DNA from 3 places in the Bacillus sp. T-10(2022) genome. Region 1 is predicted to be linked to each of the others. Evidence: riboswitches for the same ligand, from Rfam matches in the RefSeq annotation. Region 1 holds a riboswitch; each other region holds the start of a gene.

Evidence for each region. Region 1 has a riboswitch for cyclic di-AMP ahead of OSJ91_RS23135 (APC family permease). Riboswitches for the same ligand answer to the same signal wherever they lie in the genome.
Region 2: another riboswitch for cyclic di-AMP. It lies ahead of OSJ91_RS03580 (TrkH family potassium uptake protein); the one in region 1 lies ahead of OSJ91_RS23135 (APC family permease).
Region 3: another riboswitch for cyclic di-AMP. It lies ahead of OSJ91_RS01450 (cation:dicarboxylate symporter family transporter); the one in region 1 lies ahead of OSJ91_RS23135 (APC family permease).

The regions. Positions count from the first base shown of each region.
Region 1 covers NZ_CP113518.1:4,692,572-4,694,846, reverse strand. Annotated here, with positions in the region: gene OSJ91_RS23140 (GtrA family protein) at 1-352, shown strand, start outside; cyclic di-AMP (ydaO/yuaA leader) riboswitch at 677-822, shown strand; gene OSJ91_RS23135 (APC family permease) at 961-2,275, shown strand, end outside.
Region 2 covers NZ_CP113518.1:746,544-748,818, forward strand. Annotated here, with positions in the region: gene OSJ91_RS03575 (potassium channel family protein) at 1-88, opposite strand, end outside; gene OSJ91_RS03580 (TrkH family potassium uptake protein) at 112-1,437, opposite strand; cyclic di-AMP (ydaO/yuaA leader) riboswitch at 1,614-1,756, opposite strand; gene OSJ91_RS03585 (hypothetical protein) at 2,086-2,275, shown strand, end outside.
Region 3 covers NZ_CP113518.1:287,777-290,051, reverse strand. Annotated here, with positions in the region: gene OSJ91_RS01450 (cation:dicarboxylate symporter family transporter) at 1-929, opposite strand, end outside; cyclic di-AMP (ydaO/yuaA leader) riboswitch at 1,103-1,250, opposite strand; gene OSJ91_RS01445 (efflux RND transporter periplasmic adaptor subunit) at 1,452-2,275, opposite strand, start outside.

The DNA.
Region 1 (2,275 bases):
TTTTCTTATGAATGTTCTTGAATTATCTTACTGGGTCTCAACCTTTTTCGGCAATGGCACGGGAGCTGTAACGAGTTTTCTTTTGAACAGGACTTTTACTTTTAAAAGCGACATAGAATGGCGGCGAGGAGTTGCCCGTTTCTTTTGCGTCATCCTGATTTGTTATTCCGCCGCTTATTCTATAGGCCAAGCCATTGCAGAATCACTGGAAGGATCCGTTTCTTTATCCATACAACAAAATGTGGCTGTGCTGATAGGAACAATCTGTTATACAGTACTTAACTATCTTGGCCAGAAATACTTTGTCTTTAAAAAAAGCAATTTGAGACCAATTCAAGAAGGAAGGAACTAATAGGGTGGATCAGTTGAATAATGCCCCCGATTGGACGGGAATTAATGACTATCCAAGCTGGGGCAGATCTGTTTAATTTCGCCTCGGCATCTCCATGTGGCTGATCATTTTACCCTTTCGGACCACCTTTTGTTCATTGACTCCTTGATTATTTTCTTTTTAACCGTTTATTTACCTCTTATCCTTCCTTCAAATCCATGAGTTTGGAAGACTTATGTTCTATACGTCAAGAACAAAACCTCACTTACAAATAATATTTTATTTTTGAGCAAAATTTTCATTTACTTTTCCATTTCACGGGAGTATGATAATCAACAGTTTCATATTTCTAAATCGCTTAAACCTTATGGTGCGGGGGACCCGTTATTGGGATTGTTTACAATCCAAGGGGTGAATCCTTTTTAAAAGGTAGGGCTACTCTTAGGTCCGAATCCGACAGCTAACCTCGTAAGCGTTATATGAGAAGGAAGGTGGAGCTTGTTAGACAAAAAAATTAATGTCTACAGGTCTATTTAGCTATGACTTGTAGGCATTTTTGTGTTTCGTCTTGTTTTTTGCTACAGCTGGGCAACATAAACTTATAAATTAACTATGGTGGTGAATTCTTGATGTTATCTTCTATAAAAAGGTTCTTGATAGGGAGACCTTTAAAGTCAAATGCACTTGGTGAACAAAAGCTTAACAAAACAAAGGCTTTGGCGATATTATCTTCTGATGCTTTGTCTTCGGTTGCATATGGACCGGAGCAAATATTGATCGTTCTGATCACGGTCGGTGCTGCAGCATTCTGGTATTCAATCCCTATCGCGATCGGAGTATTGATCCTGTTAACTGCTTTGATTTTGTCCTATAGACAAATCATTTTCGCTTATCCGCATGGCGGGGGGGCATATGTAGTTTCAAAAAACAATTTAGGTGTCAATCCAGGGCTGATAGCCGGAGGATCTTTGCTGGTCGATTATATATTAACTGTGGCTGTTAGTGTTTCTGCAGGTACGGATGCAATCACGTCCGCTTTTCCCGGCCTGCATTCATATAATGTGGTCATAGCCATCATTTTCGTGATTCTACTTACAATCCTGAACCTTCGGGGGGTTACGGAGTCGGCCTCTGTTTTGGCCTATCCGGTGTACCTATTCGTTTTAGCATTGTTCATCTTGATTGGTGTTGGAATTTACAAGATTTTGACGGGAGGAGTTTCACCGGAATTGCATGCATCAATCGGGACTCCGGTCGCGGGCATCAGTTTATTTATACTGCTAAGGGCATTTGCATCAGGAAGCTCAGCATTGACAGGAGTCGAAGCGATTTCCAATGCAATCCCGAACTTTAAAGATCCAGCCCCGAATAATGCTGCGAAAACTTTAATAGCGATGGGTTCATTGCTAGCTGTATTATTTTCGGGAATTGTATTCTTAGCCTATTATCTAAGCATTGTTCCGAGCGCAGAGGTAACGGTCGTCTCCCAGATTGCTGAAGAGATCTTTGGACGGAATTTCATGTATTTCTTCATTCAAGGTACGACTGCCTTGATCTTGATACTTGCGGCCAATACTGGCTATTCGGCTTTCCCTCTGCTTGCGGTGAACCTGGCAAAGGATAAATTCATACCAAGGGCGTTTACGATCAGAGGGGACCGATTAGGGTATTCCAATGGAATCATCATACTGGGACTTGCATCCATCATCTTGATAGTCGCATTTGAAGGACATACAGAAAATCTCATTCCGCTTTATGCGGTAGGGGTATTCATTCCATTTACGTTGTCCCAGACTGGCATGATTGTTAAATGGGTTCGCGAAAAGCCAAAAGGCTGGATGATGAAATTAACCATTAATTCAATTGGTGCCATAATTAGCTTTATCGTCACGATGATATTCTTTTTAACCAAATTTACTCAGGTTTGGCCTGTTTTGATTTTTT
Region 2 (2,275 bases), 1.7 Mb from region 1:
AAACCTCTTGACCGGCCGTATATAATCTATGGGCCACACTGGTTCCAAATCTGCCTAAACCTATCACGGCGTATTGTCGTTTTCCCATCTTTTACACTCCTCCATTCATTATTAACCAATCATGATTTTCCCTTTTGGCCGGCGGAACGGATCTGGCTTGCGCCTCATGGCGATAGCAAAGGCCAAAGTCAAAGGACCCACCCGGCCTGCAAACATCGTGAAAATTATGAGCATCCGGCCAACCGGTGATAATTCTGGGGTCAAACCCATTGAAAGTCCCACGGTGGCGAAAGCTGAAGTGGCTTCGAACAAAATCATCAAGAAGTCAGTTCCGCTTTCAGTGATGGTCAGCAGAATGGAGATGATTGAAACCACGAATACACCAATGAATGTGACGGATAATGCTTTAAAAATCGTTTCACTCACGATGCGGTGGCGGAACAATACCACATCACCCTTACCTTTGATCTGTGACCAAACCGTTCCGACAAGCGTCGCCAATGTAGTCGTTTTAATCCCGCCGCCAGTCGATCCGGGTGATGCCCCAACGAACATCAAGAAAATGATGAGCAGTAATGTAGGCTGAGTTAAATCAGGGATATTCAGCGTGTTGGAGCCTGCCGTCCGTGGTGATACCGATTGAAATAAAGACGACAGCGTTTTACCCATGAAAGATAAAGGCTGCAATGTCTTTGGGTTACCAAACTCGAATAAAAAGATTATAATCGCGCCGGCAATCGTAAGGGTCAAGCTAGTCGTCAGAACTATCTTCGTATGTACGGATAAACGATGTGTATTCCGATATTCGTATATTTCATTCATCACGATAAAGCCTATCCCGCCAAACGTGATGAGGAAGGCGACGGTAAGGGTTACGAATGGATCCGATACATAAGGGGTCAAACTCCTGAATTCCCCCATTAAATCAAAGCCGGCATTATTGAAATTCGAGATGGAATGAAAAACACCGTAATAGATCGCCTTGCCGATTGGCATGTCAAAAGAAAAGCGAATCGATAAAATAAGGGCACCCATGCCCTCAATGATGGCCGTGAAAATTAAAAGCCGTTTCACTAACCTGACTACACCTGCCATGGATAGATTATTTAAGGACTCCTGCAAGAGTAACCTGCCTTTTAAAGAAATCTTTTTGCCTAATAATAAAAAGAAAAACGTCGCAAATGTCATGAACCCTAAGCCGCCTACCTGAATCAATGTTAGGATGACCAACTCACCAAAAGTGGTGAAGGTCGATCCCGTATCCACTACGACCAGTCCTGTTACACATGTAGCTGAAGTCGAGGTGAATAAAGCATCCAGAAAAGAAAGACCATTTCCATTTTCTGTGGAAATCGGCAGGGTCAATAAATAGGCCCCAATAAGTATCAGGATGGCAAAGCCGAGTACAAGTATTTTTGGCGGATCCAATTTTGTCATTCTCAAATGATCATCCCTACCCATAAAAAAATTGTGTAAAACTGTATGACATTTCAATCATCAATCTGCTTTTCGAATCTTTTTAAAGGCATAATAAAAAGACCTGCGAAAAACCTCGAACTGCTGTTTTGTCACAAAAAGCGTGCAAAATAAGCTCCCGAAATAGGCGGTCTTATGACCTCCTTCGCTTTAGCCGACGAAGTTAGCTGACGGGTAGGATGGCGAAAGAGCTGATCTCATCCCTTCTGCAAGGCAGAATTAACCCCAAATGATTGGGTCCTCCGTACTCATTTTCCATGAGTTTTGGCCGAAATGCATTAAATTGATAAACGTATTCTACTCCCATCATTTAGCAGTTGTAAACCCCTAAATCGTAAAAAAATATTTCTTTAACAAAACTGAAAATTTACGTTTTATTTACATTTAGAAAACGTATTGACAAATATTAGTTAGCACATTATGATAGGTTCGATTAATCCAATTATGATAACCGGCATCGATGTACTTTATTCAATAGTTTCAAACAAAACATGCTATTGCGAATCAAAATTTGTAACATATATATTATGTTTCTTTTGTAAAAGATAAAGGTAAAAGCAGTACATTATTATTTAAATTCAATACATTTTATTAAAAAGGCGGGCAATTATGGAGAAGACGTTCAATAGATATGTTATTAATGCTACAGGCAAGGGTGGCCAAACATATTTAACACAATGCCAGGATAAAGATGCACTTAGGAAATGGATAGCCGATCATGAGGATCAAATCATCATGAATGAGTTAAGGATAACGGATAAGAAAAAGAATCCGTTTTTAAAATTGTTTTCCCTAAGGT
Region 3 (2,275 bases), 1.2 Mb from region 1:
AATGTAGAACCATCAAGGTTAAAAGAGTATCCAGTCGGGATAACAAATGTAGCAATATGTTTCGGACATCCCGCTTTCTCCATTTTTTCCATGATTTTCGGAAGAACCGCTTCAGAACTTGCAGTAGAGAAAGCAAGAATCAATTCTTCTTTTAGAAGTTTAATCAATGTAAAGATATTGAATCCTACAAATTTTGCAATAAGACCCAGGATGACAATTACAAAGAAAATCATTGTTCCGTAAACAGAAAGCGCTAACTTTCCTAACGGAATTAAAGATTCCAAACCGAACTTGGAGATAGTCACACCGATTAATGCAAATACACCGATAGGAGCGAATTTCATGACCATGTTAGTCAGGTAGAACATTCCTTCAGCTACACCTTGGAAGAAACGGAATACTGGTTTACCTTTTTCACCGATGGCCGCAATACTAAGTCCAAACAACACGGAGAAGAAAATGATCGCTAGCATATCGCCTTCTACCATTGCTTTAACTGGATTGGATGGTACGATGTGCACGAGTGTATCTACGAACGATTCATGCTGCTTAGTTTCTGCTGTATCAACATATGTGGAGATATCAGTTTGTTCCAGTTTATCCATATTCACACCAGCACCAGGCTGGATAATATTCGCTGAAATTAAACCAACAGCAATCGCTATCATAGTTACAACAACAAAGTATGATAATGATTTAGCACCTAGTTTACCTACCGCTTTCAAATCACCTACACCGGCAACTGCAACGATAAGGCTGGATACGATGATCGGCACTACGATCATTTTAATCATTCGTAGGAAAATGTCTCCGAATGGCTGTAAAAAGCTTTGGGCCGACTCATTACCATAAAAAATGGCACCAACGATAATCCCTAGAATTAAACCAATAAAAATTTGGCTAGCTAAACTTAATTTAAATTTCTTCATTTACTTTCCTCACCTTCCATAAAGTCTTTGATGCAAAAACATTTTTGTCTCGGTAAGGGAAACAAGATACTAATAAAAAGAAAGTAATTTTTCTTTTTTTGAAAAACTCTGTCTTTACGCCGAAAAAAAAGACACTTCATGTGTCGATTTCTTATTGGCGTGAATATTCACACATGTTCCCTTAAAGACGCTGACGAGGTTAGCTGTCGGGTTAGGAATTGGAAACACAAATGCCCTTTCATTTCTGAATTCACCCCTAGCGGATAAAATCCACAAAAATGGGTCCCCCGTTCTTGGAATAAGATTAAGCGAGTTAACTTATAATAAAATATTATACTAAAAATGATAATCTGTAAATATTAATTCGCATTAGTTCTAGAAAAAATCTTTAAATATGTCTGAATATTCTGCATTAAAGACTATTGTATCTATAATTACTCTTCCCGATTTTTAATCATATAAGTTATATTGATATATAATTAAGAACTAATTTGACATCACCTCTCTTGATGTAAGAAGCGGTTATTTTTCCAAAATGCCAAGCAACAGATATCTTACTTTTTCCCTAGAGGTGAATTTTTTATAAGTTGCCGCTTTCACTTTTTCAAATTGGATTGGGGTAATAAAATAAGAATGGTTCTTCGCCACATCCGGCTCCATTAGGATGACGTCACCCACCGACGGTCCCTTTATGATTTCTTGCATCCCTTCAGCCTTAAGCCCTTTTGTAATGTAATGTTTATCCACATAGCCTTTTTTAGTCAATTTGTAAACATAAGGCTGTTTATGGTATTGTACCGCCTCTATAGGAATGGAGGGTACACCTGCTTTCTCATTGGTTATTACAGTAAGGTTCACTTTGGATCCCACCAACAAAGCTTCCGTTTCTTCACCTTCCGATTCGATTAGTGCCTGAAATGGAAATCTGTTATCTTTTTTTAATGACGGCTCTTCAGCGGGATAGGAATGGATGCGGCCTATCTTCCCTTTCAATGCCGTTTTTGAATCAGAGGAACTTGCTTTTATAGTCATGCCCACTTCAGCCTTTTTCATTTCCTCTTCGGTGAAATCCCCTTCAATTGCCATATTTGTCGAAACAATGGATATAATGGGGTTATTCAGGTTTTTATTGATATTTTTAACTACACCATCAGCCTCACTCGTCGACATGATCGCACCGGACTGACCCTCAATTGAACTTAATTTAGCGTCAAGCATTTTCACTTTTTCATTCAAGCTGTTTTTTTCCAGTTCCTGCTTGTACATTTCTTGCTCAATGTTACTTTTAATAAGATCTGAGGAACTTGTTGTTATATCAATTTTCAAGTTTTTTTCCACCGATTCAT